4 regions of the Salirhabdus salicampi genome follow, and region 1 is predicted to be linked to each of the others. Evidence: riboswitches for the same ligand, from Rfam matches in the RefSeq annotation. Region 1 holds a riboswitch; each other region holds the start of a gene.
What was found. A riboswitch is a leader RNA that binds a small molecule or an ion and turns the genes downstream of it on or off. The one in region 1 is predicted to bind S-adenosylmethionine.
Positions count from the first base shown of each region.

Region 2: linked by a shared signal. The riboswitch ahead of sfnG (dimethylsulfone monooxygenase SfnG) and the one ahead of NLW78_RS03110 (methionine ABC transporter ATP-binding protein) in region 1 are both predicted to bind S-adenosylmethionine.
Region 3: linked by a shared signal. The riboswitch ahead of NLW78_RS00325 (hypothetical protein) and the one ahead of NLW78_RS03110 (methionine ABC transporter ATP-binding protein) in region 1 are both predicted to bind S-adenosylmethionine.
Region 4: linked by a shared signal. The riboswitch ahead of NLW78_RS03920 (hypothetical protein) and the one ahead of NLW78_RS03110 (methionine ABC transporter ATP-binding protein) in region 1 are both predicted to bind S-adenosylmethionine.

Region 1 is NZ_JANBWE010000001.1:590,715-598,525, forward strand. Features, by position in the region: gene NLW78_RS03085 (OmpA family protein) at 1-222, shown strand, start outside; gene NLW78_RS03090 (hypothetical protein) at 297-1,193, shown strand; gene NLW78_RS03095 (hypothetical protein) at 1,193-1,738, shown strand; gene NLW78_RS03100 (carbon-nitrogen family hydrolase) at 2,013-2,813, opposite strand; gene NLW78_RS03105 (pyridoxal phosphate-dependent aminotransferase) at 2,983-4,161, shown strand; SAM riboswitch class I at 4,243-4,348, shown strand; gene NLW78_RS03110 (methionine ABC transporter ATP-binding protein) at 4,452-5,465, shown strand; gene NLW78_RS03115 (methionine ABC transporter permease) at 5,458-6,117, shown strand; gene NLW78_RS03120 (MetQ/NlpA family ABC transporter substrate-binding protein) at 6,173-7,000, shown strand; gene NLW78_RS03125 (hypothetical protein) at 7,107-7,442, shown strand; gene NLW78_RS03130 (L,D-transpeptidase family protein) at 7,646-7,811, shown strand, end outside.
Region 2 is NZ_JANBWE010000001.1:704,109-711,919, reverse strand. Features, by position in the region: gene NLW78_RS03685 (MBL fold metallo-hydrolase) at 1-1,036, opposite strand, end outside; gene NLW78_RS03680 (ornithine cyclodeaminase family protein) at 1,448-2,425, opposite strand; gene acsA (acetate--CoA ligase) at 2,555-4,324, opposite strand; gene NLW78_RS03670 (NADPH-dependent FMN reductase) at 4,453-5,100, opposite strand; gene sfnG (dimethylsulfone monooxygenase SfnG) at 5,097-6,185, opposite strand; SAM riboswitch class I at 6,276-6,383, opposite strand; gene NLW78_RS03660 (PLP-dependent aspartate aminotransferase family protein) at 6,425-7,811, opposite strand, start outside.
Region 3 is NZ_JANBWE010000001.1:52,600-60,410, reverse strand. Features, by position in the region: gene fdhA (formaldehyde dehydrogenase, glutathione-independent) at 1-887, shown strand, start outside; gene NLW78_RS00325 (hypothetical protein) at 935-1,153, opposite strand; SAM riboswitch class I at 1,226-1,328, opposite strand; gene speB (agmatinase) at 1,521-2,480, shown strand; gene NLW78_RS00315 (polysaccharide deacetylase family protein) at 2,518-3,360, shown strand; gene NLW78_RS00310 (sodium:solute symporter family protein) at 3,517-5,001, shown strand; gene NLW78_RS00305 (SDR family NAD(P)-dependent oxidoreductase) at 4,989-5,738, shown strand; gene NLW78_RS00300 (PucR family transcriptional regulator) at 6,062-7,792, opposite strand.
Region 4 is NZ_JANBWE010000001.1:752,701-760,511, reverse strand. Features, by position in the region: gene NLW78_RS03955 (S1C family serine protease) at 90-884, opposite strand; gene NLW78_RS03950 (zinc-ribbon domain-containing protein) at 904-2,175, opposite strand; gene NLW78_RS03945 (DUF3231 family protein) at 2,350-2,886, opposite strand; gene NLW78_RS03940 (DUF4395 domain-containing protein) at 3,041-3,445, shown strand; gene NLW78_RS03935 (hypothetical protein) at 3,735-4,079, opposite strand; gene NLW78_RS03930 (MBL fold metallo-hydrolase) at 4,452-5,306, shown strand; gene NLW78_RS03920 (hypothetical protein) at 5,760-6,089, opposite strand; SAM riboswitch class I at 6,194-6,295, opposite strand; gene NLW78_RS03915 (hypothetical protein) at 6,365-6,559, opposite strand; gene NLW78_RS03910 (hypothetical protein) at 6,656-7,132, opposite strand; gene NLW78_RS03905 (histidine phosphatase family protein) at 7,802-7,811, opposite strand, start outside.

The DNA.
Region 1 (7,811 bases):
AGTATTGTTAGCTACATTTTAAGTGATGAATTTGGCGATTTCCCAAATAAGGAAGCATTGCGTCAGAAAATTGCAGCAATTGGACGTTCTGAAAGCGAGCCGATCATAGAAAATGGGAGCGAAAATAAGTCAAAGTCACGTCGTGTAGAGCTAAAGTTTCGCATAGCAATGTCTGAAGAGATGGAAAATGTATTCAAAGATATATCGAAAGAAGAACAGTAATCACTTTAAACCTGTCCTTTTGGATAGGTTTTTTTATGGTAAAATATTACTGTAACAATTGGGGGGGAGATGGGATGAATGGAAAGGTATTTTTAATAGGAATTCTCATTGTTATTGCCTGTTGGATAGGGAATATTGTGTATTATGTGAACCAACAATTAGACAAACCGATATTTTTTGAACATTACTATGACATTGTTCAAAGTGATCACACCGATGTTACGCTATATTATGTAACGAATAAACATAACCCCACTATGATTAACTCTATAGAGGTTAATGGTATCAACTTTACACCTACATCTTACTTTCCACATAACGAATCGCATAACCAACCTGAACAGCAATTTCAACATCATACAATCATGAAAGTGATGATTCATATTCCGAAAGCTATATTTGATAATCAAAAGAATGAAGAGGGGATTTGGGCTTTTAGTGAAGCCAAGGTTTTTCCGGAAATAGGTGACCCGTTCACAGTAAATGTTGGAAACATTGTAGTAATAGAAGAGATATCACTACATGATGACCTTTATGAAACGAAAACCTTTCTAGGTGAGCGGTGGGAATCACAATTTATCGCAAAAGAATCTATGAAAATTACAAACATTGTTAGTGCGAAAAATGGGCTTGAAAAGGACTTGTATATAGCCTTAGGGAGTAACGATATAGATTTTGAAGGGACACATAATGAACCTAACTGGTTCAGCCATGAATTGAAAGAAAAATGGGAACATATAGATAGAACACCATTTCATGATAATTTATTACCGTTGGAACTTAGTGAAGAAGATAGATTTACGATGTATGCACAATTAAATCCAAACAAGAAAGTTTTCGTGCGGAAATACTTCCGAATTAGTGGGATAAGTGCATCTGGTAGACCATTCCATTCCTATATTCATTTTGATCCAGTTCGTCCTGAATTTACAGATCAAGAGTTAAAAAGATTGATAAGGGAGGAGTCATAGTGAGGAATGGATTTTTAAAGCTTTTTATTGGGTTTCTCTTCTTATTTCTTGAATTTCGAATTGGTCCTATTGACGTACTCGCAGACCCTGCCGGTATAGGATTCATTTATGTGGGGCTGGATCAGCTTTCAAAAGTGGTGGAAGTAAATGCTACTCTGCGACAATTAACCGCACTTCTAATTGTATTGGCGCTTCCGTCAATGTTTTATCCTAAGTTTGACATTCATGACGAGTGGTCATGGTGGGGGATATATAACAATGGAGTTGGATTCATGTATATCATCTTAACCTACCATTTATTTCAGTACATGTTAAAAGTAGCGTCACATTTCAATCATCACTCCCTTTTTCAACAAACTTCAAGATTGTTTCCACTGTATATAATTGTTGTACTTATCACTGAGATGTACTTACCCTTCACCATGAACTTTCATAATAGCCTGTTAAACGGACTTATCCTGATTCTTATTCTAGTCGTTTTTTTGCTATATATTATGTTCTTACTACTACTATTAAAATATCGTCGTGTGGAAAAGGTGGAATGATTTTGAATGTATCGGAATTCAACCCTTTAAACTGAAATGATATGCAATCTAAAGTTTTTTCCACTCCATACAATTGCAATATAGGATCAAGAATTAACTTTATTAAATGAGGAGGTTTTTTATATTTAAGATACAAATGACATAATGAAGTTGAGACAGATTGTGAAAAAGAGTCGAATATTTTGTACGATTAAGGACGGATTATAAAGGGCGTTAATTGTAATATAAGAGGAAAAAATAAACGAGGGATTTGTCCCTCGTTTTTAATGTTTAGCTAGTTTTTTTCGTATTTTTCATATAAAGAGGGCAATCGATCCTCGAAAATTGGAATCGTTTTTCGGACGTGTTCTACATCTTGAACATCAATCGTTCCATTTAAAATCGTTTCTGATGTATCGCCTTCGACAACGATTTCCCCCCACGGACTAATAATCATGGAGTGTCCACCAAATTCATTATTTGGGTCATGGCCTACCCGATTACATGCTATGACATAACTTTGGTTTTCAATTGCACGGCTAATTAGTAAGGAACGCCAATGTTCTACACGTGGTTTCGGCCATTCTGCCGTAACAAATAGAACATGGGCACCCTTTGCTGCGTGTAATCGTACCCACTCTGGAAAGCGAATATCATAACAAATAAAATTAGCACAGGACACCTCATCAATGTGAAAAAATCCAGTTGACTCTCCAGGTACTAAATATTTTTCCTCATCCATTAAACGGAATAGATGTACTTTACTATATTCCCCAACATTATTTCCTTGCCGGTCAAATACAAATGTTGTGTTCGTTGTACCTTCATCTGTCCTTTTCGCAATAGAACCACCAACAATATTAACATTGTATTGTTTTGCTAATGATGAAAGTAATGCCATTCCTTCTTTACCATCAACATCTCCAATATCTTGGAGTCTTGTTAAATCATAGCCGGTGTCCCACAGTTCGGGAAGAACGATCACATCTGGTTTATCTCGCATAGCTTGTTTTACGAAATCTTGAACTTTTTTTCGGTTTTCTTCTGGTTTTCCAAAGACAATATCCATTTGAAGAAGTGAAACAGAAAGTTTCATAAGACCACTCCACATACTATAAAAAGTAATGTATAAAAAGATAACGTTATTATGTCATTGGAAATGGAATTCTGTCAACTTTGAAAATTTAAAAAAGTCCTTTACAACTAAGTCCTGAGTCGCTAACATAAATAGTTAGAATTTATTTGAGCAAATGGGAAGTGATGGAATGAAACAAATTCAATTTTCCGATGCCTTACAACGGCTACCGAAGCAATTTTTTGCAAGTTTAACGAGGAAGGTACAAAACCTCCAAGCCGAAGGTCATGATGTGATTAACCTTGGACAAGGGAATCCAGATCAACCTACTCCTGACCACATTGTACAATCATTACAAGAGGCAGCAGCTAATCCTGCATACCACGGGTATTCGCCATTTCGTGGTCATCAATTTCTAAAGGATGCAGCAGCAACTTTTTATAAACGAGAATATGATGTTGATGTGAATCCCGATATAGAAGTCGCGGTTTTGTTTGGAGGAAAAGCAGGATTAGTTGAAATTAGCCAATGTCTATTAAATAAAGGAGATGTTGCATTAGTACCTGATCCAGGTTATCCAGATTATTGGTCTGGTATTGCGATGGCCAATGCAAAAATGGAAACAATGCCTCTTCTAGAAAAGAATGATTATTTACCGAATTATCAAGATATTTCGCAGGGAATTTTCGAAAAAGCAAAGCTTATGTTTCTTAATTACCCTAACAATCCAACTGCAGGAATAGCGACAGAAGAATTGTTTGAAGAGACCGTGAATCTAGCAAATAAATATGATATTTGCGTTGTCCATGATTTCGCATACGCTACGATCGGTTTTGATGGAAAAAAACCAATTAGCTTCCTACAAACACCCGGAGCGAAAGAGGTTGGGATAGAGATATACACTCTCTCAAAATCATATAATATGGCAGGTTGGCGGGTCGGCTTTGCTGTCGGACATCCGGATGTAATTCGAGCGATAGAGTTGATTCAGGATCATTTTTACGTAAGCTTGTTTGGAGGAATTCAAAAAGCAGCAGCGGATGCTTTACTAGGTCCACAACAATGTACAGAAGATATGACAAAACTTTACGAGTCACGGAGAAATGTATTGATTAATGGATTAAAAGAAATTGGGTGGGAAGTGGAAGCACCAAAGGGCTCCTTCTTCTCCTGGTTAAAAGTGCCGGATGGTTATACATCTGAAGAATTTGCTGATCTACTCTTGCATAAAGCACATGTCGTTGTTGCACCAGGAATTGGCTTCGGTAGGAACGGTGAAGGCTACGTTCGAGTAGGATTACTAGCGGATGAAAGTAGATTAAAAGAGGCTGTTGAACGAATCCGTAATCTGAAAATTTTCAAAAGGTAAAATCATCGTTTTTTTTGTAAAATTTAATTGACAATACTTTTGGACTACGATAGGATATTCATTATCATTTAACTAAATAATAACTTATCCAGAGTGACTGAGGGAACAGGCCCTAAGACGTCCGGCAACCTTCCGTGTGGAGTGGTGCTACTTCCTGCAGAATGTGTTTCATTCTGAAAGATAAGGATTCAATATGAACCCTCTTTCGAATGAAAGAGGGATTTTTACAGATTAAAGCTTTATAGCTTTATAGCTTTATAGCATTAGACAATTAATGAGGTGACTCAACCATGATAAGGATAGAAAACCTTGTAAAAGAGTACGTAACGAAGAAGAAGTCGAAAGTTATTGGCGTGGACAATGTTACGTTATCAATTGAGCAAGGTGAAATTTTTGGTATTGTTGGCTATAGCGGTGCCGGTAAGAGTACCCTTCTCCGCTGTATAAACTTACTTGAAAGGCCTACAACCGGCAAAGTTTTTGTCGATGATTTAGAGCTGACAGCATTGTCAGGCAAGGAGTTACGGAAAGCCCGCCAAAAAATTGGTATGATCTTTCAACACTTCCACTTAGTCTCGGCAAAGACTGTGGCAGAAAATGTTGCCTTCTCGTTAAAGGCTGCTGGTAAGTCAGAAAAAGAGACTGTAGAAAAGGTTGATAAGCTTTTAAATATGGTAGGATTACTGGATAAAAAGGATCAGTATCCTGCTCAACTAAGTGGGGGGCAAAAACAGCGTGTTGGTATAGCGAGGGCATTAGCCAATGACCCGAAAGTGCTGCTTTGTGATGAAGCTACTTCTGCGCTAGACCCTAGTACAACAATGTCGATACTAAAACTGTTGAAAAAAATTAATCGAGAACTCGATATTACCATTGTTATTATTACTCATGAGATGGAAGTCGTGAAAGAAATCTGTCACCGGGCAGCAGTGATGCAAGACGGATTAGTTATAGAGGAAGGACCTGTTTATGATATCTTCTCGAGCCCAACGAAAGATTTAACGAAAAAGTTTATCGAAGGTGTTATTCAATTTGATTTACCTGAGAGAATTATTCAAGAACGAACGGGTACATTGGTGAAATTGCAATTTAAAGGGAAAGTTGCTGAAGAGGCGGTAGTATCTGAGGCTTTACAACAGTTTCAAGTGAAGGGCAATATTTTACACGGAAAAATTGAATATATAGGCGATATACCGTTAGGGATTTTTGTAATGGAATTGCTCGGCGAGCGTTCCGAAATCGAGAAAGCTATTCAATTCTTAGATGAACGAACGAAACATGTGGAGGTGATTTCACATGGATAGAATTATTGAATTGTGGCCAGATTTAATAAAAGCCTTTTTACAAACGCTACATATGGTTGGTATATCCCTTGGGGTTGCCATTTTGATCGGAATGCCCCTTGGCATTTTGCTATATGTGACAGATAAAGGGTTGTTTTTAGAGAATCCGGTTATAAAAGGGATTGCAGGTGTTGTTGTGAACCTTGTTCGATCAATTCCGTTTATCATTTTACTCGTTTTCTTATTACCATTTACGGAATGGATTGTAGGGACTACCATTGGGCCATCGGCAGCCTCTGTTTCTCTTTCGGTCGCGGCGATCCCATTCTTTGCGAGAATTGTAGAGTCATCAGCAAGGGAGATTGACAAAGGTGTTATTGAGGCAGCAATCTCAACAGGGGCCTCACCATGGATGATCATTAAAGATGTCATTCTACCAGAAGCCCGTTCGGGCATTGTCAGTGGCCTAACCATTACAACGATTAGTCTAATTGGTTATTCCGCGATGGCAGGTATTGTTGGTGGCGGAGGTATAGGTGACCTTGCGATTCGATTTGGTTATTATCGCTATGACAATACCGTCATGTTTACGACTGTCGTCATTTTAATTGCTCTTGTACAAGTCATACAGTTTACAGGTGACCGTATCGCAAGGGCGTTAGACAAACGGTAAAATTGCTATATTAGCATTTTTATATAAAAAAAGAAAAAAGTGGGGGTACAACAAGATGAAAAAAGGTTTATTTACATTATTAGCAGTATTATTACTTACGGCTCTAACAGCGTGTGGTAGTGATAATGCGTCAGGTGATTCTGAAGACAAGAAGGAAATTGTATTTGGTGCAACAGTAGGACCATATAGTGATATGGTAACGAAGGCGATTAAGCCAATTTTGGAAGAAAAAGGATACACAGTTGATGTCGTTGAGTTTAGTGATTATGTACAACCGAATAAATCGTTAGCTAATGGTTCATTAGATGCAAACTTGTTCCAACATAAAATATATTTGGATGCATTTTCTGCCGAACATAATTTAGATTTATCTGAAGTTATTATCGTTCCGACAGCTCCAATGGGTATCTATTCAAATAAGTTTGACTCCATTGAAGACATTGAAGAGGGAAGCGAAATTGCGATTGCAAGTGACCCGACAAATCTTGCTCGTACACTGTTAATTTTAGAAGCTGCGGGTTTAATCAAAATTAGTGAAGATGTAGATCCATTAAAAGCTTCTGAAAAAGATGTGGTAGAAAACTATAAAAATTTAAAATTATCTCCAATTGAAGCGGCACAGCTTCCACGTGCCGTAGAAACGGTTGATTTATCCGCTGTTCCTGGAAACTTTGCTCTAGCTGCTGATATGAACTTACTTGATGCACTTGCTTTAGAAGAGATGCCAGATGACTATCGTAACCGTGTTGCAGTACGTACCGAAGATTTAGATGCACAATTTGTAAAAGATATCGAAGACGCCATTAAATCTGTAGACTTTGAAGCAACAATTGATGAACAGTTTAAAGGATTTGGAAAACCAGCTTGGATGTTAAATCGATAAACGATGAAAAGCCTATTCTAACTAGAATAGGCTTTTTATATTGTTGCAACAACATATATTTTATGAAAAGATAAAGAAAGAGTGTTTGAAGAGAGGTTATATGTATATGAATAGTTGGAACTTTATACAAACTGTGACAGGTGGTTTAGGTTTTATATTGCTATCAATTGCTTTAGTTGGAATACTGGTACTGTTCATTACTAATGGATTGAAGAAACGTTTTAATAGCTCTATTGTTAGATTTCCAATAATGATAATTATTACTATCGCTATCTATGATCTACTACTAGGAGTATTCTTTTTTCCGAATGACGAATATGTTAATTTTGGAGTTGGCAAGGGAGTTTTTATCGGTATTTTCATTATTGGCTTAAGTGTCACCCTGTCTTTTGCCATTATAACAATTCTTTGGAAAATCGTATTTTCAAAGAAATTTTCATAAATAATAGTTGCGCTGAGTAAAATTATTTTTTTCCTTCATGATTTCCTCGATTCAAGCATGAACAGAGCCGCTTCTCATTGGAGGGGCTATTTTCATGACAAGACCCCTTCTGTAAAATGATTACTTAAGTAAAAACTCCGTGTATATTCGTGACATTTCCCTCCAATCTGAATAGCATATTATATATTGTAAGGAGGGAGAAAATGATACACATAGTTAAAGCAGGAGAAACGTTATGGTCAATTGCAGAGGATTATCGATTACCGCTCCAATCTCTAATTACTGCTAACCCAAATATCAATCCAGATGTTTTGTTCATTGGCCAACAATTGAACATACCTGGTTTCCCACCGATTGAATCTATTCCTT
Region 2 (7,811 bases), 110 kb from region 1:
CATACGAGTTTCCATGGCCAGCAGAGTAAATGGCTACTTCCGGATTAATAGCTTTTAAAAATGCTTCTGTATTCGATGTGCTTGATCCATGATGCCCTAATTGGTAGATATAAGCTTTTAGATCATAATCACGATTTAATATTTCCCGTTCCGTTTCATGCTCCGCATCTCCTGTAAACAAGAAGTTTACATTTCCATACCTTACTTTTACCGCAACAGAACCTTTGTGAAAATTCCCATTAATACTGTATGGACTTACGACATCTAGTTGCGATGAACCAATCGTAAATGTTTCACCAGCCCTCGGTTCATGGTAACTAGCCTCAGACGCTGCAATTGCATCAATGACACGTTCAAAAGTACGTGACGTATGTGCGTCACCACTCATCCATACTTCTTTAACAGGAAAGTTTTGTAGTACTTTATCCATTTGACCTATATGATCAGCGTGGGGATGCGTTCCAATCATTAAATCAATGCTTTGAACACCTACTGAATTAAGGTAAGGAACGACATCACTCGCATTGTACCGTCCGGCATCAATAAGAATGGTAAAATCAGGGCCCAAAATGAGGGTGGAGTCACCTTGCCCAACATCCATATAATGAACGACGAGTTCGCCTGATGGCGGAGGTATCGATAACTCATCATGACTTTTTTCTGTTTTCGGTTCCGCCTCTTTGTTCGTCGAGGACGCCTGATCCTCTGTTTCTTGTTCTTCTTTTATGTTGTCATTAGCATCACTTGAATGTTCATCGTCGGCTAATTTATCTTTTTTCTCTCCTAAGTCTTTCGTTTCTTCGACGATAACCTCTTCATCATTCGCCTTTTTATCTGAAACATCCTCGGTCTTTGTTTCTATCTCGGCAGTTATCCCAATCATTACAAAGCTAAGTACGAGGGTAGACCCGCATATTAAGGACACCCTTTTACGGGTTTTTGTTTTTCCCCACTTTAAAACTGTACGTGGACTAATAAGTCCGACAAACCAAGTGATAATGGAAAGAAAAAACACGATTAGAAAAAAATCATCCAATTTATATCAAAGCTCCTTTTTCATTTTGTCTAATTTGTATGTCATTTACCATCGCGCATAATGAAATGTATTCATTACATATGTTTTCGATAAGATGATTGGAACTTTTTAATGTGTCCATAGTCATCAATACTTCGTTACGATTGTTACACACACCGTATTAGACGGCAATACGATTCTTGCCGTTAAATATTTACTATGATGCCATTTAGTCAAAAACTCTTATGCTATATGGACTCCCAATCTATTAGAGGTACTATGTAATTTCTGCTAACTTTATGTATGCAGATTAGTAGTGCACAACCCTTTTAATGCATTAAAGTAAGCATGCCTGAAATTTCACTAACTCTAAGTAAAAAAAGAAGCCCTTGATCGGGACTTCTCACATGGCCAAGTGAATATATCCTAACATTAGAGATGAAGTTTCGTTCCAATATTTCTTACCTTAGCTTTGTCGTAAATATATCTAGCCACAACAATATCAACGACGGCTAATCCTACTGATTTGAATAATGTAATCTCTCTTTCTGATTCTCTACCCGGATAATCTCCAGCTACAACCTTGCCAAGTTCACTGTAAATATCCGATTCATTGAATAACCCTTCCCTAATTGGGACTTGCAAGTCACCTGTTTCTTCTAACGCCGCATCTTTCGCTTCTACTACAACTTTATTTGCCGACGTCACAGCATTTGAAGGTAATTCTTGCATAGTTGGACGAAAAGAGCCGACTGCATTGACATGCACTCCTGGTTGTAAAGAATCAGAAAACACAGGTGTTAAAGCATTTGTAGCGGTAACGACAATATCTGCTTTCTTTACGGTTTCGTTAGCATCCGATATTACTTCGGTTTGTATTCCATATGTATCAAACACATATCGCGCGAATTCCTCTGCTTTCTTTTTTGTTCGATTATAAAGATAGATTTGTTCAATATTACGAACCGCGAGCACCGCAGCAACTAACCCTTCGGCTTGTGCACCTGTCCCAATTACGCTCAACGTTTTCGCATCTTCTCTTGCTAAATATTTCGTCGCAACACCTGACAATGCACCTGTCCGAACCATTGTCAAATACGAACCTTCCAACATTGCTACGGGTTCACCAGATTCAAAGTCTGATAACATGACAACTCCGTTAATCGCCTTCTTTCCTATTTTTGTATTGTTTGGAGCGACAGATACGACTTTCAATCCTACACTTTTTAACTCTTCTGCTACAGACGGCATCACTAGTGATGTGTTTTGCCCATTGTGAAATGGTAGTGCTGCTCGAATAGGAGTTACTGTACGGTTAGCTGAGAATTCTTTTAATGCTAACGAAGCATTATCAATCACTTCATTCATGTTAACTAATTGTTTTTGTTCCTCTTTACTTATGACAAGCATTGTTCTCCTCCCTTATTAAAAATTCATTTTCAACACTTCGCCCTTTAAAAAAAGGGGTTTAACCATCGTTAAACCCCACACCCTATACCCTTATTCTATTTTATACCATCCCATATTGAAAGCGGTATTTTATTGTTTTGTTGTATATAACGTCTCTTTCTTCTGTCCGCCATCCAATGCTGATGTATCTCCTGGGTCTATTCCAAGGTCCCACGCTTTTAAGACGCGCCGCATAATTTTTCCACTAATTCTCGTTTTCGGTAGTTGCTCAAGTACTTCAATTTCTCTTGGTGCCGCGTGGGCTGCTAATTTTGTTTTGACAAATGCTCTCACATCTTTTAACAGCTCATCACTCGGTTGGTAACCGTTACGTAAAACGATAAAAGCTTTAACAATTTCTCCTCGTAACTCATTAGGTTTGCCGATTACCCCTGCTTCAGCTACAGCTGGATGTTCAATTAATTTACTTTCTACTTCAAATGGCCCAATACGTTCACCAGAAGAGTTAATCATATCATCATTACGGCCTTGGAAGAAAATATAGCCGTCTTCATCTTTATAAGCTAAATCACCTGAAATATACCAACCGTCATATGGAAAATAAGATTGATGTTTTTCCTCATTCTTCCAAATCCCTTTCATAATCGACGGCCAGTTTGCTTTTATTGCTAATTGTCCGACTTCACCTATTGGTAACGGCTCACCTTTATCGTTAAGTATTTCTACTTTTATGCCTGGTAAAGGTCTTCCCATTGAGCCCGGCTTGATGGGCTGTGACGGCAAATTCACAATTAATTGTGCTCCTGTTTCGGTCATCCACCACGTGTCATGTATACGTAATTGTAACGTCCTCTTCCCCCACGTAATCACTTCAGGGTTAAGTGGCTCCCCAACACTTAAAATATGTCGCAACGACGATAAGTCATATTGTTTCTGCAGTTCTTCACCTGCCGACATTAACATACGAAAAGCTGTTGGCGCACTGTACCATACAGAAATCCTCGTTCTTTCAATCAATTCATACCATGCTTCTGCCGCAAATCGCCCTCCATTGACAATAATGGTCGCGCGGTTCAACCAAGGCGCAAACACACCGTAGGAGCTTCCTGTCACCCAGCCTGGGTGTGCCGTACACCAATATACATCATCTTCTTTTAAATCGAGGACCCATTTTCCAGTTTGATATTGTTGTATCATAGCACGATGGGCGTGGAGAATGCCTTTCGGTTTTCCGGTAGAGCCAGATGTATAGTGAATAATCATTGGATCGTCACGTTCTACCCACTCAATCACATTTTCATCTGATTCAGCATCTAACCCTCTGATTTCCTCCCATAAAGACAATTCGTCTTGTTGACATTCGCTAGACTCACCGGTAATGAGTACCGTTTGTAAATCAGGAAGCTCTTCCCTCGGAACACGGGACACAAGCTCTGAATTCGTAATCAGTACTTTCGCACCACAATCTTGCATTCTATCTTTAATAGCTTCCTCCATAAATGCTTCAAAAAGAGGACCTGCAATGGCTCCTATTTTGATAACAGCCATAATGGCAACATAACAGTCCGGATGCTTTGGTAAAAAGATAAAAACACGGTCACCTTTTTTTACGCCATGTTTTCTTAAAACCTGAGCATATTGGTCAGACTGTTGTTTTAAATCCGCAAAAGTTAATTTTACTTCTGTTTCATTATGGACGTAGTGAAGGGCTATTTTATCACCATAACCTTCGTCAACATGCTTATCAACTGCTTCATATGCGATGTTCAGTTGACCTGTCTTACTCCAACTGAATGCTTTCTCTACCGACTCCCATGAAAAATTATTGTAAACCTTCTCATAATGCTGCAAATTGTAATTACTTTCATACGGTTTTACGATGCCACTTGTTACCGTCATAATGGTTCCACCCCTTTACTAATTATGTAGTTTTAGCCCCCCTTCCTATTGGATCGGGGGGAGTTCTCTTTTGTACTAATGTCCCTATGAATGAGAAGAAAATGTAATAAGTTGATAACGGCAACAGACTAACTTTTTGTAGCTGATAAACTTTTTCTCGGAATATAAGGTTTTTTTGCAATTGTATGGCTATCATATAATCGGTGATGTAAATCAATAACAGAGTAAGATAGCACCCGTAACCGTTCCAATATTTCATCTGATATCAACCCTTGATTGTCGTAGTGCTCATTGTGGGCATATACACCACCTGGTACAACATGAGCCGAAAAATACCCGGCAAGTGGATGGAGTTGATGTTCAATCGCTAAAAAGTGGTGATACGTTCCGCCTGTAGCAATAAAACCAATTACTTTCCCTTCTAAACAATTATTCGGAATTAAATCAAAGACGTTTTTCAACGCACCACTCATAGACCCGCGGTAAACTGGGCTACCAACTATAAAGGCATCAGCTTCGATAATTTTCTTAATAAGCTTTTTCGTATCCCCTTCGTAGTCGAGAGGGTTACGACCATCACAAAACTGTAGGTCATAGTCTTTTAAATTTACAATCTCCGTTTCGATTGTTTGATCATACTTATCGGTATTTAATTTTTCTTTAATTGCCTGTTTCGTCTCAAAAAATTGTTCTTCTGCAAATTGGATTGCCTTCTCTACTGCTAGAAATGTTTTTGAACGGTCAGATAAACTGCCGGAAATCCCTAATAATTTCATACAAGGATGCCTTCTTTCGTTAATCGTTTTTCTTTTTCCCGAACGAGAGGGATGACTTTTTCTCCAAACAATCGTAAGTCTTCCTCATAGTGGAAATGCCCTGTTAACACGAGGTCCACCCCGACTTTTTTCAATTCGATAATGCGATTTGCCACTTGTTCCGGCGTTCCAATGAGACCTGTTTTAAACCCATCGTTATATTGAACCAAATCTTCTTTTGTAGAGTTAGCCCACATCCCCTGCTTATCTTTTGTTGATTGGCCCGCCTCTTTTACGGCTTGTTGAAATCCTTTCACCGCCTCTTCATCTTTATTGGCAATAATATCTCTTAGAAGTTGAACCGCTTCCTCTTCTGTATCACGAACGATGGCGAAGCCATTAATTCCAAATTTCACTTCTTCTTCTCGGCCCTGGGCCGCTGCTTTTGCCTTTACATCTGCAATTTGCTCTTGAATTCCTTCCAATGTATTCCCATTCATAAAGTAATAGTCCGAAACTCGAGAAGCCATATGACGAGCATCTTGTGAGTTTCCACCTTGGAAGATTGGAATGTCTTTTTCTGGTTTTGGCTTCAATGGTGCATCGTTAATTTGATAATAGTTTCCTTGGAAGTTTGCTTTTTCAGCGGTAAACATTTCGCGGAGAACACGAATGAACTCCTCTGCTCGTTTATAACGCTCGCCGTGTTCTAGCCACGGTTCACCATAACCGTCGAACTCACCCCTGAACCAACCGCTTACAACGTTTACTGCAGCACGCCCATTACTAATGTGATCAAGGGAAGCAAGCATTTTTGCGTAAACTGCTGGGTGCCATAGCCCTGGTAGAACCGCCGATATTAAGTTTAATTTTTTCGTTACACTTGCTAAAGCTGAAGCTAATGTCATCGCTTCCAGTTGATATTCCGCTCCATAACTAGCAAAAAAACGAGTTTGTAATAACGCGTATTCAAATCCTACTTCTTCCGCAATCTGTGCATACCGTTTATTCGCTTCAAAACTCCAATCCGTTTTTTGTGGAAGGTTTGACACAACCAATCCTCCACTAACATTTGGTATCCAATAAGCAAATTTAAGTTGACTCATAATCATTTCCTCCTTAGTTTAACTAGGTTATTTCTCCATCAAAAAACCCTTCCCACCAAAGTGAGAAGGGCTGCAAATAATCCTGCAGCTCTCTCATCTTCGGAATGTTTCATTCCTCTGAAATTGGCACCTTAGCATTTGAATATACTGGTTGCCGAGGCTTCTTTGGGTCAGTCCCTCCGCCTCTCTTGATAAGAGAATCATCGATATTTTATTGCTTATATACCAGGAATCAATGGTTACACGTAAGTAACGATTGTTCCTCGAAGACGTTGGGTTTCTTTATAGGTACAGCGGTTATGAACGACGTCATACCCTTGTTCTGCAGCAATTTTTACTGCTTCATCAGATATGACACCTTCTTGCAGCCAAAATATCCCTTTATGATCTAACTCCCCCGCTTCTTTTGCAATTTCAATCGCAGCTTCTGGATTCCTGAACACTTGGATAATATCAACAGGTTCTGGAATAGAAATGAGATCTGGATACACTTTTTCTCCTAAAATCTCCTCTTCCCGGGGATTGACTGGGATTAATTTATATCCTAAACGTTGCATTTTACGAGCTAAACGGTAACTCGGTCTTGCTGGTTTACCTGACAGACCTACAACGGCAATTTTCACCGGACGTTCTTCTCCATTTTCATTGATGGTTGGTGATTTTAAGACACGGCGAATGACACCTTCGTCATTCACGACAACCTTTTGACCGTCTCGTTTATTACCAGTAGCTTTTGAAATCGCATTAAACAAGTCAGTAGTTAAATCATCGATATGTTCAATTCCTACTGATAAACGAATGAGATCCTCAGTTACCCCTGTCGCGATCAATTCGTCACCAGTTAATTGTTGATGTGTTGTACTTGCAGGGTGAATTATAAGTGATTTTGCATCACCGACATTAGCTAAGTGGGACCAAATAGAAATATTGTTAATAATAGCCTCTCCTACCTTTCGGCCACCTTTAATGCCGAAGTTAACTACAGCACCATAACCATCATCTAAGTACTGTTTCGCAAGCTCATGGGACGGATGGTTTTCTAAACCTGGATAGGTTACCCAATCCACATCAGGGTGTGCCTGTAAATGTTTAGCCAATTGTTGTGCATTTCTACAATGTTCTCGCATCCGTACATGTAATGTTTCAATTCCTTGTAAAATTAAAAATGCATTGAATGGGCTTAAACTTGGCCCAAAGTCCCGAAGTAATTGAACTCTAGCTTTCATAATAAACGCTAAGCCACCGAAGTCGTTCCAGTAACGAATCCCGTTATAGCTTGGATCTGGTTCTGTAAAGGAAGAGAACTTTCCATTTCCCCAATTAAAACGTCCACCATCTATAATCAAGCCCGCAATAGAAGTTCCGTGTCCACCTAACCATTTTGTTCCTGAATGAACAACAATATCTGCACCGTGATCGATTGGACGGCATAAGTAAGGGGTTGGGAATGTGTTATCTACAATTAGTGGAATACCCGCTTCGTGGGCAACATCTGCCACCGCTTCAATATCCAACACATGTAAGCTTGGGTTACCGATTGTTTCAGCATAAATTGCTTTCGTTTTATCGGTAATTTTTTCACGAAAGTTGTTTGGATCCGTTGGATCAACAAATGTCACTTTCACA
Region 3 (7,811 bases), 540 kb from region 1:
GTAGTTGTAAACAGCAAGATACTCACATTTGTGAAAATGTGAACCCTGACCGACCAGGATCAGCATACGGTTATGTAGATATGGGTGGCTGGGTCGGTGGCCAATCTGAATATGTCATGGTTCCATATGCAGATTTTCAGCTATTGAAGTTCCCAGATAAAGACCTGGCTATGGAGAAAATTCTTGATTTAACGATGCTCTCTGATATTTTCCCAACGGGTTATCACGGTGCAGTAAGCGCTGGTGTTAAACCTGGTTCCACAGTATATGTTGCTGGCGCAGGCCCAGTAGGACTTGCTGCTGCCCACTCTGCCCAACTACTTGGTGCATCTGTTGTTATTGTTGGTGACTTAATTGAAGAACGTTTAGCTCAAGCGAGAAGCTTTGGCTGTGAGACGATTAACCTTCGGGAACATACAGATGTAGGAGAGCAAATTGAACAAATTTTAGGTGTACCTGAAGTCGATTGCGCGGTAGATGCGGTTGGTTTTGAAGCAAGTGGACACGGTGAAGGTGCTGGTGAAGCTCCCGCAACGGTATTAAACACAGCAATGCAAATTACGAGAGCTGGTGGACGTCTTGGGATTCCAGGTTTATATGTAACAGGAGACCCAGGTGGAATTGATAAAGATGCTCAAGAAGGAACATTAAAAATTCGTCTCGGACTTGGTTGGGCTAAAGCTCACACATTTGTCACCGGGCAAACGCCGGTCATGAAATACCATCGCGATTTGATGATGTCCATTTTAAGCGGCCGCGCACAAATTGCGAAAGCAGTAAATGCTACCCTAATCTCCCTTGACGAAGCACCGAATGGATATCAACAGTTTGACGGCGGCGCATCGAAAAAATTCGTCATTGATCCTCACGGCTTAGTGAGACAATAATATGAAGATAGCCCAGTGAATCAGATTCACTGGGCTTTTCATCGTATTTATTTCTCTTTACGGTTTTGAACCGCCTTAAGCTGTGATTCGTTGTGATTCATTATTGGTTTCAGAAATTTTTCATAACGTTCTTTTTTAAAGGCCTCCAATTCCTCTTGTGTCATATGTTTCGTCAACTCCGTAATATAAACCCCTTTCCGCTTCACTTGTTTTGCCTCTTTCTCCGTTAATTGTACGACTTCTCCATTTCTCACATGAAAATCCATACTTCTCACTCCTTTTGAAAATATAAAAAAACTTCTTTCTGCCATGAATGCAAAAAGAAGTCCTTTTGACCGGTTTTATCATTCAAAGCAGACGCTTTGCTGGTAGGAGCACCTTACATAAAGCAGGTTGCTGTGACATCAACGAGCCAGTTCTCTCTGTCACTCTGGATAATCTATTTAATTCATTTCATTATAGCATACATAACGGGGAAATATTACCTTCCTTGATGGCGGTTGCACATAAAAGTGCCATATCACCTATCCGTTTAGACACTTAGTAATGTAATTATTGAAAATTCTTAACATTTTGTCTATTCGTGTAACCCTTGTTTTACCTTATAGTTAAGGGTAAACAGGAGGGATAAAATTGGCTAAAGAACCTAAATATGGTCCAAGTCACCATAGTGATGCACCACGATACACTGGCATTAGAACTTTTATGAAACTGCCTTATATTACTGATCCTCATGAGGATATAGATGTTGCCATTGTAGGATTACCTTTCGACACTGCTGCAAGCTACCGGTCAGGATCCCGCTTCGGACCTTCCGGAATACGTGAAATTTCTATGCTTCTAAGACCTTCTAACGCTTTTCATAAACTCAACCCCTTTGATTATTGTTCTGTCATTGATTACGGTGATTTACCTCTAATACCCGGTCATATCCACGAATCCTATGACATTATGAAAACTGCTTATAGTGCACTGGCAAGGCATAATATTATTCCCATTGGGCTTGGTGGTGACCACTCTGTCACTTTAGGAGAACTAAGAGGATTGTCCGAAAAGTATGGAGCATTAAGTCTTGTTCACTTTGACGCCCACGGTGATACTTGGGACAACTATTGGGGCAAAAAGTATACTCATGGTACACCTTTTCGAAGAGCATTAGAAGAACACATTGTTGACCCCTCTACTTCAATCCAAATTGGACTTAGGGGAACCGTATATGATCCAAGTGATGTAGATGAAGCAATAAATATGGGTTTCCATGTGATTACGATAGACGAGCTTCGTTCCTTATCTCCTGAACAGTTAAGTGAACAAATTAAAAGCACGGTAGGAGAGAAGCCCGTATTTCTTACCTTCGATATCGACTTCTTTGATCCCGCATATGCACCAGGAACAGGAACACCTGAACCTGGTGGTGTAACGAGCTATGAAGGTCTGAACTATGTGCGTCATTTACCAGATTTAAACTATGTCGGTTTTGACTTGGTTGAGGTTTTGCCAGCGTTAGATAATGCTGAAATTACAGCTCAATTAGGGGCAAACATCGTTTATGAATTTCTATCTATTTTAGCATTCCATAAACGTAACCAATAGAAACAATTATATATTTATAGGGAAAGAGGTGGATATGATGAAATGGCCCAACGGAAAACAGATGGCTGTCGTTTTATCCTTTGATGTAGATGCTGAAACAGCTTTTACATTCAATGAGAAAAACAAGTCACGGATGTCACTATTATCTATAGGAACGTACGGAAGAACCGTTGGATTAAACCGCATTTTAACCTTGTTAAGCGAGAATGACCTGAAAGCAAACTTTTTTGTCCCAGGAGCTGTAGCTAATATAGATCCGACTGTTATCGAAAGAATAGTAGAGAAAAATCATCCAATTGGTCATCATGGCTACTTTCACGAACGCCTTGATGACTTAACCTTTGAAGAAGAAGAAGAGATTATAGTGAAAGGTAGAGAAGCAATTAAGAAATATGCGGGCTATTATCCAGAAGGGTATCGAGCACCCTTATGGGAAATAAATCGACATACGCCAAGCTTATTGAAAAAATATGATTTCCGCTTCGATTCTAGCTTAATGGGAAATGATGTTCCTTATACGATTGATGGTGGGCATAACGAAAAAATTCTTGAAATACCAGTCACATGGTTGCTAGATGACTGGGAACAATTTGCGTTTTCTGCTGAACCTCCAATCGGTTTCTCCATCGAGGAACCAGATAAAGTTTATCGACTATGGAAAGCAGAATTTGACGGACTGTACCAAGATGGTGGTTGCTTTGTGTTAACGATGCACCCGCAGCTTATTGGCAGAAGTTCCCGGATTAACATGCTAAACGAACTCATTCACTATATGAAATCGAAACCCGGGGTATGGTTTACAACATTAAATGAGATCGAGGAGAAATGGTCTTCCGGGGAATTAAAAGTTGAACACTCCCCTTTTATACAACTTGATTAAGCGGTTAATTTGTAAGCGGTTCCAATTTACTGTGTTGTTATTGCTAGCAATTGGTTCCTTTATGATTGCTAAATGGTTTCCCGCAGTGCGCTTTTAGTTTTCAGTATATTCTGACTTTATTTATTAAGAACTAAACTATAAAAAGGAGGATTCAGTATGATTACGTTTATTTTTGTTGTCTTCATGATTGCCATCTACTTACTTGCCTTTAAAGGCTATAAAAGGGTAGACAGCGCAGAAGACCTCATTATTGCCAACTGGAACTTACCATTACCGTTGGTTACATGGAGTTTAACGGCTGCACTATTAGCTGCACCGTTTTACTTTGCGGCGGTGGATTCCGGTTATTTCTTAGGAGGATGGGAATCATTCGCCACAATGGGTGGTCTAGGAACGGCTATGATTATTTGTGCTTTCACATGGGTAAAGCCACTTAGAAGGTTAAAAGGTTGGACAATTGCCGATTATTACGGAATACGCTTTGCAGACAAAAAATTAGGTGCATACGCGGGAATCATCATGATTGTTGCCTTCGGTTTCTTTAATGCCGGTGCATTAACCGTTGGTGGGGCTTATATTATCCAAGTCATCTTTGACATTCCGTTTTGGGCAAGTGCCATCGTTTTCGTAATTCTTACGATTGTTTATACACTTATGGGAGGATTATGGTCATTAGCATACGCAGATGTGCTTAATGGAATCATATCTGTGTTAGGTATTTTAACGGTAACGTTAGTTATTATCTTTACGAATCAAGGGGAAATTTTCAATCCTAACTGGTGGGATGTGAATCGACTATTTGACCAAAGCGGGGCAGACTTTTGGATTTTATATTTAGTTCTCGCATTAGGCAACCTTGCCGCTGCTGATTTAGGCCAAAGAGTAGCTGGTGCTAAAAGTCCATCCATTGCCTCAAAATCAATGATCATTGCAGGCCTCATTGTTTTAATTGTTGGTTGGACTCCAGGAATTATTGGGGAAGCATTCAAGATGTTATATCCAGGGGTAGAAAATGCAGAATCATTATTACTTCTATATCCATTAGATTATTGGCACCCTATCTTTGCTGGTTTGTTTTTAACGGCGATGGTTGGAATGGCGATGTCGACATTAGCAGCATGTTACATGGCTGCAGTTGGTGTATTTGCGAAAAATATTTACTTAGATTTTATTAACAAAAAACCGTCACAAAAGAAGTTACTATTTTATTCAAGAGTTGCCATACTCGTTTGCGGTGTAGTAGCTCTATACATTTCCATTTCATTTGAACAAGTCTTAGCTGTAGCTTATCTTGCCTGGGATATTATTTTTGCGACTTTATTCTGGCCACTTCTACTTCCTCCGTTTTGGAAAGGTGTTTCATCGAAAGCAGTATGGAGCAGCATAAGTGCAGGATTGTTTGTATATGTAGTAACACTCTTTGCAGGGGTACCACTTCCTGGTGAAGGTGGATTACTATGGACGTTACTGCAAGAACCCGTATTCTTTGCGGTAGTCATTTCTGGTATTATTATCGTCGTTGTATCGAAATTATCTCCACCTAATCAGGCGACACTTGATGCCCATGCTAGAGAGCTAGACAAAACGGCGGATGAGCTACCAACGGAAGAAACGTTCGGAGGGGACAAATGGGTAAATTAAAAAATCGTGTAGCAGTGATTACAGGCGGAAGCAGAGGTATAGGTAAAGGAATTGCGATTGCCTATGCAAATGAAGGGGCACATATCGCATTTACCTATCGCTCGAACAAAGAAGAAGCTGACAAAACAGCTAAAGAACTTGAATCTTATGGTGTAAAAGCTTTACCAATTCAAGCAGATATGGGAGAACAACAACAAATAATCAACATGGCTCATCAAATTAAGGAAGTGTTTGGAGCAATTCATATTATTGTAAATAATGCAGGTACGATCGGAAAGGAATATCCTTTAGTCGACATGCCCGTTGAAGAATGGGATAAGTTGATGAATGTAGACTTACGAGGTGTATTTCTCACGACAAAATATTTACTACCACTAATGAACAAAGATATGGTTGGGAAAATTATTAACGTGTCATCTGAACTCTCATTGAAAGGTCGGGCCAACTTCACCCATTATACAGCAGCAAAAGGCGGCATCAATAGCTTAACAAAAAGCTTAGCTCTGGAGTTAGCACCAAACATTTTAGTGAACACATTAGCTCCCGGGCCAGTAGAGACAGATATGATCCTTTCAGATATGGATGAAGAATGGATTGAAAAAGAAAAAGACGTTCCATTAAAAAGACTAGGTACGGTTGAAGAAATGGCAGCAACAGCTTTACTCCTAGCCTCCGATGACGGCAATTATTTCTGCGGCCAAACGATTAGCCCTAACGGAGGAGCAGCGTTTCTATAGTTGAATGAGAACAAAGGAAAAGCACAATGAAGCGGATCTTACGCTTGTTGTGCTTTTTTGTTTTACGAAAGTGTATATAATATGGCCTACCTCGATTTTCCCCGTCCACCTGATTTTGCTTTTCCCCGTCTTTGTTCATCAGGTCTTTTGCCTTCACCGTTTCGTTTTTCCCGAGGTGCATGTGAGTCTTTAACCAAGATGTTTCCCTCCTGAATGAGTTATTAATGGGCAACTAAGTTAAGAATTATAATGATCCAAAAAGAGTGAATTATACTTAAGACGAGTATAATATTAAATGTTACAATTCTTATCATACCCCTAACCTAATGGGTTCTATCCAGTACCTTCTTAATTAAAAGAGCTAAGTATAAGCTTAACCGAATTGATGCTTGACTAAGATCAATTGATAAAACCTTATTTATTTTTTTAATTCTATAATTTAACGTATTGGGATGCACATATAATTCTTTTGCAGCCTCTGTAACATTCCCGTTTTTTTCCAAATAGACCTCAAGTGTATTACATAAATTATCTTTATTACTTTTATCGTTGGAAATTAACTCTCCTAAAGTTTCGTTACAGTATCTATACAATTCATTTTTATTTTCTATCAATGCTAAAATTTTTAGCACTCCTAAATCTTTATAAAGAGAAACTGTGTTAGAACCAAGAAACTCTTTTGCCAAATCTGTTGTTTGCTTAGCTTCTAAATAGGATTTTTTAATTTCGTCTAAGTCATAATAAGGATCGCTTATGCCAATTGTAAAGTTTATGTTAGAAAACTCTTGTAATAATCTTGACAACAGGTTATCAAATGTATCTTTAACTTCACGAAAATATGAAGAATCATTCTTTTCTCTGAGGGGGAGAATGATTGTAAACATGTTTCCTTGGGAAGTTACAAATCGTTTTTTATGTCCAAGTTGATCTAGGTTTAATTCTATCGCCTTCTCTATTTTTTGCTCATATCGCTCTATAAAAAAATTTTCATTTTTATTATCTATCCAAAAATGTTCGTCATCTAAACTATCTATATTTATATTAACAATAATTGAGGGTTCTGAGATGTTATAAGGGATAATCTTTTTATTTACATATGTTTCTAAGTCACCTTTTAAAGAACCTTGAATTAACTCATTCATAAATGAGGTTTTAGTTCGAGTAGTTGACTCAAGTGTAACTCTGGTTTTAATCATATCTAGGGCGATAGTAGTTGCACCATGCTCTAACGCTTTTACATCAATCCGGGATATTTCATTATGTACCTCAATTGCTGATAAAAAACCATAGAGAACATTATTAGCTACAATTGGCAGAACTTGTTGATTAAAACTCTCTTGGCCCTTAACATTTACTTCTAAGGTAAATAAATTATTATCACGTTCCTTAATACTTTTGTTATAAGGGTTTGTTTTTTTGAACTTTTTTCTATATTTATCGGATATTCTATAATCTATTAGCCCTTTAAACTTTTCGTTACTTTTATTGTCCGGATATTTATATACTAAAACATCTAATAAACAATCTTCCACAATAACAGGATTGCCAACTAAATTGGAAATTGTTTGTGTTATGTCTCCTAGATTTCCACCACTTAATACAAGATTTGTTAAATGATTGTGGATATCCCCAGTTTTTCTTAATATCTCATATTGGTGCTCTTGTAGTTTTTCCGTTACATTTTGAATAAGCGTAGGCCAAATAACAGTATTTGGTAATTTGATTATCGGAAACGATTGCCTATCGGCAATCTCTTTAAAGGACTTATCAATATCCCCCAAAAACCTCTCAGGTTTTAATGCCAAGGCGGAAGCACCATTGTTTATTAATGAATTTAACCATGTTTTTTGAAGTTCTATATCATCTTTAAAAAAGTACCCAGTACTAAAGACAACTTCTCCTCCAGCTATCCAATCTGCAGAATCAGGTACTTCAGCCACAGTTGTAGACTTCACTTTATTAGATAGCCCACTTAATCCTGCAATTAGTTCACTACCCTGAAATGTTTTTAATTCTAATAATTGACTAACTTGCAAAAAATTTTTATGATCCATTAGCAATATAGGTTCTCCT
Region 4 (7,811 bases), 160 kb from region 1:
TACTTATAAAAAACAAACCTGGTCAACCTATGACAAGGCTTGCACTCATAATGTCCATACAATAGGGCAAGATTTCACAATCCATTTCATCATGAACCTTTATTATTAGTAGTAGAAATTGATGGGATATTAGAATGTTCGGCACTGTGGGACCAGTTGACAACTACGTCTATAATTTGTCGAATTGGTATGCTGAATCCAATCGATCCCTGTTCAGCCACTGCGGAGTTAATGCCGATAACCATACCATTATCTCTTAACACAAGTGGACCACCACTGTTCCCAGGGGCAATTGGTGCTGAAATTTGAAAGACATTTTCATAGGAATATTGATCAATATCAAAATCCCGTTCTACACCACTGATAATCCCAGTCGTCACTGTGTTTTGTAATCCTAGTGGACTTCCAAGCGCTAAAACTTCATCACCTAAATCTCCACCGTATTGGTTAGCTAATTGAAGAGGGGTTTCTCCTCTTAAGGCCGGAACTCTAATGACGGCAACGTCTAAACGATCACCAGCCCCAATGACAATCCCTTCAAGTTCACGCTCATCAGCGGTTTTAACTATAACGTTAGTAGCCCCCCGAACAACATGACTATTCGTCAATATGTCTCCTTGGTCATTATATAAGAAACCTGAACCAATGGAACCACGGCTAGGTACTTCTATCATAACCACTTTTTGTTGAACTTCATTTATGACATCTTTAACATCCTTTTCCTCTGTTTTACCTTGGTCTCGTTCTTCTTTCACATCTTCTGTAGCTACAATGGTAGAACTAGCAGACAGTTGTGAACGTACATAATCCTTTACAAAAAAATAGCCAAATACTCCTGCTCCTATAATAAGGCCGGTAAGAATGGTGCTGATTATCCATTTCATATGTTTGTTGCTCCCCTTCTTAATATAGCGTCCAAACCATTTCATTGATTTCTACTTCAACTTCACCATACCCATCAACACCTGATTCGTACGTGAAAAACTCCCCTATTTCATTTGGGGCCAAAATTTCCGGTGTAGCAAATGTATAGTTATATGTCAGGACATTGCCCGCTTCATCATAAACCGTGTAGTAAAGTATGATTTCTCCCATATTAACCGTCCCAGTATTATGTACAAAACCTTTAATTATGAGATCATTTTCGTAGTCAAAGTAAATTTCCCACTCACCGAGCTGAATACCTTCTGTCTGGTTGTATAAGTCTCTTGCCGCTTCAGCCTCCATCGTTTCTTCTATACGTTGTTGCTCTTCTCTTTCAAAACGATCTTTCGCTGTTACGATATTTTGTTTCAGTTCAGTAAGTTCTTCATTATGAGTTACATGTTGTAATGCCATTTCGACAACATGCAATGCATCTGCAAACTGATTTTGTTCAAGTTTCTCGTATGCCTCATCCCGTGCTACTTCGACAATTTTATGAAGTATGTCAGCCTTCACACCACTCGATATTTGTGTCCGAATATGTTCAATAGTTGTTAGTTGCTCTATTAATTCTTGTAATGTTGAACTGTTTTGGATATCACGGCGTACTAATTCTACTGTTACCGTATCTTGAATGACATTTATTTTATTTAAAAGAGGTTGCTGTAACACCGGGTTAAATTGATGTACATTTTCCCTTAATGTGGAAAGGCGATGACCAACCTCAACAAGTGCTTCCTCTTTTAACAGGTCCTTTGCTTGATTCATTTGTTCATCATATGTCATCGCTTCTTCAACTAAGACTAAATTTTGCCTTAGCGTGGCAAAGTCATTTCTTAATTTCAAAGCCTCGTGGAAAACCTCTTTCGCTTCGGCAAACTTTCCTTCTTGTGCTAACATTTCCCCTTCTTCGAGGTAAGACAGTACTAGTTTATTTACTTTATGTTCATGAACATAAGTAGAACTAACAACTCCAAGCATTAAAATAAATGTTAAAATCGGTATGAGTATTGCGAGAATTGTCGGCAATCTCTTATCCTTTAACGTTCTCCCAGAATCAGTAGTTTGCTGTGAATATTGAGTTTGGTTTTGAACAGGCTCGGAGTTATATTGATTCTTCTCATTTTGATATAAAACATTACTTTTTTTGTTAGATGTATCTATTTGATTACGCTTTTCCACTTTCATACCACAATTAGCACAAAAACTGCTATTCTTTTCTAGTAGATTACCACATTGAGTACAATACATCCTAATCCCCCTTGCACGGTGACAATTAAAATATTATGTAATTTAGTATACATGAGCCCTTTCTATTAAACTAGGTATATATACAACAAAACCATTTCTCCTCTAGCCTGTGTAAATGCTTTGATAGAAAAAATAAAAACACGCCCCATTTTGAAGCGTGTTTAAATGCTGATTTTAAGCTTGGTCTCGTGTCAAAGGAGTAGTCCCTTTATTTGGAGCCAGTTGTAACCAACCTCTTTTCCCTAACAATGCTTTACATTTCGTCGCATATTTCATCATTTCGGTAAAAAATTGAAAATATAGCTCCGCTAAATCTTTACGACTAGCTTTTGCAATCGCTGTACCACAAATGGTTACACATGCAGTCAATTTTGCATTTACCGTTTGCGCAATATCCCGATTATTTTGTAATTGTTTAGATGTGATGACATCGGTCTGTTCAGTCGATTTCTTTTCCTTGTCTTTAGATAGGTATAACTTTTCTTCTTCCATAAATGTAACGAGCTTGCTTCGCTGCCCTTCCGTCAATTCCTGTACAACTTGAATAAACTGCACGAGTTCCTCATCTTCTTGTATATCAGTCGAATCCGTTATACCTTTGAATTCCTCTAACATCGACAAGTATGTCCAGCAGTACATCGTATCACTAATATGTAACGATTTCCCCTTTCGATATTCCCCTTTCTCCTGATCGATTGATTTGTTTGTCATGTCTATTTCCCTCCAGTTATGTTTGAACGTTCCTCTATAGGATGGACGATAAATGACAAATTCATTCGCAAATTAGATAGATGTGCATAACATCCCTCTTTATTCCGAGTAAATTAATAAGTATAATAAAGAATAGAAAGGAGGAGAACAAATCATGGGAATACCTAAACCACTCGTAAAATTCAACCAATTATTTATCGTATTCACTGTAACGACTGGTATATTTATCCCGTCTATGCTAATTCTCCCTTTTATCATCGGACTCATTACAGTTATAACAAAACGTAACCCAATCATACTCATGACAAAGCCACTATTACGGAAACAAACTAACGAATATATACTGGAAGATCGTGATCAACAATTATTTAATCAATGGATTGCTACCATTTTAATTGGTTTATCTATACTGTTTTATTCCCTTGGCTACTCAACAGCCTCAATCGTATTAAACCTTATGGTTATTTTGGCAGCTGGAATAGCTTTGTTAGGTTTTTGTGTAGGCTGTTTTATCCGGTTCCGGTATATCATGTGGAAACAGAAACGAAAATCCGTTTAATGAAACATTAATTTAAGAAAAAACAACGCGGATTGATCCGGGGTATACTAGAATTACAAAATTGCAAATAAAACGTTAAACAACATTAGTTATAACACTCAATTCAGCAACGTAAACACATCATAGTTAGCATAGAAAAACGCTCCGAATATGAAAAACTGGGAGCGTTTCTTTCTATTCTCTTGTTAAACTTAACACGACAACATGAAAGTCTATCCAGCACGTCAAACTATTAGCTAGTTTTAACTTGAATAAAAACATTCGGATTTATTTTTTCAACAACTGTCAATTATTGCATTGGTAGCCAACTTACTTTCCAAACGTCTTGATTAGTATCCTTGATTAATCTAAATGCATTTAGTGATTGGTTTGATGTCTCCCAAGTAATTGCTGCTTCATTCTCATCTATATATTTAACTTTAAATTCTTCGATTTGTTGTAATTCATCATATAATTTTTCATCATTATCGGTAAAATTAGCTCCAAAAAATTCGGGATCTCCATAATACTCTTCTTTAGATGGAGTAAAGTATTTTTCGCCCTTTATATAAAGGTTGTAAATCGTTTCAGAGTCTTTTACGTTTTTAGCGTGAAAATATAACCTAAATATATCCAAAGGGGTTAAATTAATCATGCAAAATACTCCCTCCTCTTATAAAAACGTACTAAATAGACGGAAATAATGAAAAAAGGTTTCATAAAAAAGAAAAAAGTTACAAAGCACTTATTATTCGGGGAGCTTGTTCCTTTATATCAACAAAAAAATAGCATTCCAATTCTATTGTCATCGGAATGCTATTTGGCTTATTTTCTGTTTTGTACTCTTAAGCCGAACCCGTTAGATTTGTCCGGGTCGTTTTTCTTTTTCTAGATTCTGGCGATTCAATCCTTTTCCATTCCTCTAGGAAAATTCAAACGTTGGCAAACTACAATTAAAATAACCTCTTTACCAATAATTGGGTTCCATATAAACTATTACGTATCAATACAAAAAGGTGGAATCGACATGAGAATTGAATTTCTTGGTACAGCGGGTGCAGTTCCGATACCTCGTCCCCTTTGTCAATGTTCAGTTTGTGTAGAAGCAAAAGAAAAAGGTATACCCTATAGCCGTACTGGCCCTGGCTTGTTTATTCACGGACCAAATTTATTATTAGATACTTCTGAACATAGTTACGAACAACTTAATCGATCAAATATTACTACTATTGATGGGGTATGTTATTCCCACTGGCATCCAGACCATGTCCAAGGGCTACGTGTGCTTGAATCAATGAATGCGGATTGGTTACACTTTCCCCCTAACCATCAAACAACTGATGTATACTTGCCAGAACAAGTAGCGAAAGACTTTCAACATCGCTTAGGAATTCATGAGCATTTACAGTATTTCAGCGATGAAGGGTTTATCCGTCTCCACCTACCTCAAGATGGAGATACCTTTGAATTAAACGGATCTACCATCCTTCCTTTTCGTTTAGCGGAAGATTATGTTTATGGTTTTTTACTGGAGGAAGAAAACAAACGGGTGTTGATTGTGCCTGATGAATTGTACCAATGGACACCTCCAAAATCATTGCAAGGTATTGACGTAGCAATTTTACCACTTGGTATTTGCGAGTTTCACCCGTTAAATGGAGAGCGACTCATTCAAAAAGACCATCCACTATTGCAGTCGGAAGCTACATTTGCTTATACATTACAAGTAGTAAAACAATTGCAACCGAAAAGAACGATTATTACTCATATTGAGGAACCTGATGGGCTTAGTTATAACGATTTTAAAGTGTTGGAAAAGAAGTTGCGTGAAGATGAATACAATATCGAATTCGCGTATGATACGATGAAAATCGATGTGTAAAAAACAAACGCCCTAAAGTGTTTTGCAATCTGTAGAGAAAGTCTCGGCAGCTTGATTTTTATACATACACTTTACCATTCACCGCAACGGTTAAATAGGCAAATTGAAAGATTTAGGTTTAATGTAAAAGCTGTTCGTTTAGATGCTGGATACTTAACTAATCCCTTTTGCCCTGGTTAAGCCCAAAGGAATATATTTGGAGTCATTGCAAAAGGAGAAGAACCCACTTACACGACTACTGATCGTGATGGGGATCAAAGGCAGCGAATACCGCGAGACTCCGGCGGAAAAACGAGCGACCCGAGACCCCGCAGGCGCTTTTCCGGGGAGGCTCGGGCGTTCGTCCGCGGAAAGCGAGTGGTATTCGCCCTAAATCGAAGGACAAAATAAAAGCTTGTAGAAAAACCTAGGTTTCTCTACAAACTGCAAAACGCCCTAAGAGCGTTTTGTTTGTTAACTTACTTGTAACACCGTTTGTAAGTATTGACTATCTCGTTCTTCTATTTTCAACCCTGCCTCTTCAAGCTTTTGTAAGAGCATTCTATCAACCGCGTACGGATTTTTCTTTTTTAACGCTCGTAACTCACCCCAGTTTGTCATCAAAAAGTAACTTTCCTTGCCTTCTCGAATACGAATCTCTACATTTCCGTTTCCATGTTTATTTATTTCAGCTAACACGATCCGACCTTGTTCCTTTAACTCCCGGCGGATACAATCGAGTACATGTCTTGTAAATACGTCGATATCCATTTGTTTTGCCATAAAACCTCTGTTTGCGTCCATAGTAACGACTCCTTTAATTGCTGTTTTACAATTCTTTACAAGGGTCCATAATAAAAAAGGCTCCTTTCGCCGAGGGCAAAAAGAACCTTTAGAACCGTTTCCGTTCCTTATCACCCAAAGCGACAGCTTTGCTGGTTGGAGCACCTTGCATAGGCAGGTTGCTGTGGAATCGTCGAGCCAGTTCTCTCATCCACTCTTGATAAGTATTGTATTGTAATAAAAACATATCATATTTAAGTTAAACGTTCAAGTTGATTCCATTTTATGATACTGGCTTATGCTTGTTGATTTTCAGACTCATTGGTTTTTTCCAATATGTGCACACGTCTTATTTCCCAACAGAAGATGATCAACAAGGAGATAAGGGTACCTAAAATAAAGTAATCTGGGTGAAATTTCCGGTCTAACGTTAATCCTCCGGTAAAACCAGCTATAACACCAATCGATACACTAAGCATAATTCTTACCAATCCCCTCAACACCTTCCGCTCTATTTTAACCTCCTTAATCGTAACATAAGACTCCATTCATTTATTTTAAAAGATTATTAAGAATTAGTGAAAATGTTACAAGTTTATGTAACATAACGTGACACCAAACATAAAAAATGTAATAATATGGAATGCAAACCATTTCAATGTCCTAGTATGAAAAGACAATATCATTAATAAAAAAAGAAAATACGTTAAAATTGTAAATAGCTGTAACATGACAAGCCATTGTTCATATGTAACCATCATTGGTACCATCCCCCCCATTAACGAGGACATTATACATTGCGTAACGCCATTTAATATCGTATTTACTGCTAGACTATTTGTAGTTGTTAGAATAATGGAAACCCCAATTAAAAATGCAATAAAGAAAGACACTAATGTACTTACATAGAGATTTGTTACTATGGCTATATAAAATGACATTATCATACCAAGACAAACATTTGCCACATGCCGATCACTACGCCCTCGCATTATTCTCATAATATAAATCACCATTAAAAGCATCCATAACCAGATGACGATATTCCATACATACATGCCCACACCTAACATCCTCCCTCCTATACAGTGTATTCAGTTCCATTCCAGGCTTGAACAAACTAGTTTCGTATTTTTTAAAAATCACCTATATTAACTGAGTAAGACCACACCGATCTTCCTGCAACCTGTCATTCCATACGATGTGACTAGTAATACTATTTGAATCTCAACTAACTATCATATTTTGGAATCTGGAATTCGTATAATAAAGAAAAAACGAAAAAAGGGGAATGTAGAGATGGTAGTCTTGTGTAATAACTGTAATACGACATTATTTAAGGAATGGCTTTGGTTTGAATGTAATAACTGTCGTTTTCGCGTTTGTGGACCTTGTCATGAAAAAATCGACTTTCGCTGTCAGAAATGTTGTTCCGGATATTTATACCAAAAGAGATAATCACTTGTTTTATTTTTCATGAGCCGCACGGGTTTCCAACTGTTGTGAAAGAGGACAACTGTACTATAATGAAGTATAACTAATTTTCACGAAATGGATTGATGGAGGGTGGAAGTGGATTTAAATTTAATTTAATAACGAAATGGCATTTTATTAAAGTTAATTGCTTCATCCATTTTCATCACCGTTTTGCTCAACACCATATTTGATACTACAAGCTACACACCTAATAAGCATCGAAAAATTAAGGACATCCCATTTTGGGATGTCCTTAATTACCTTACA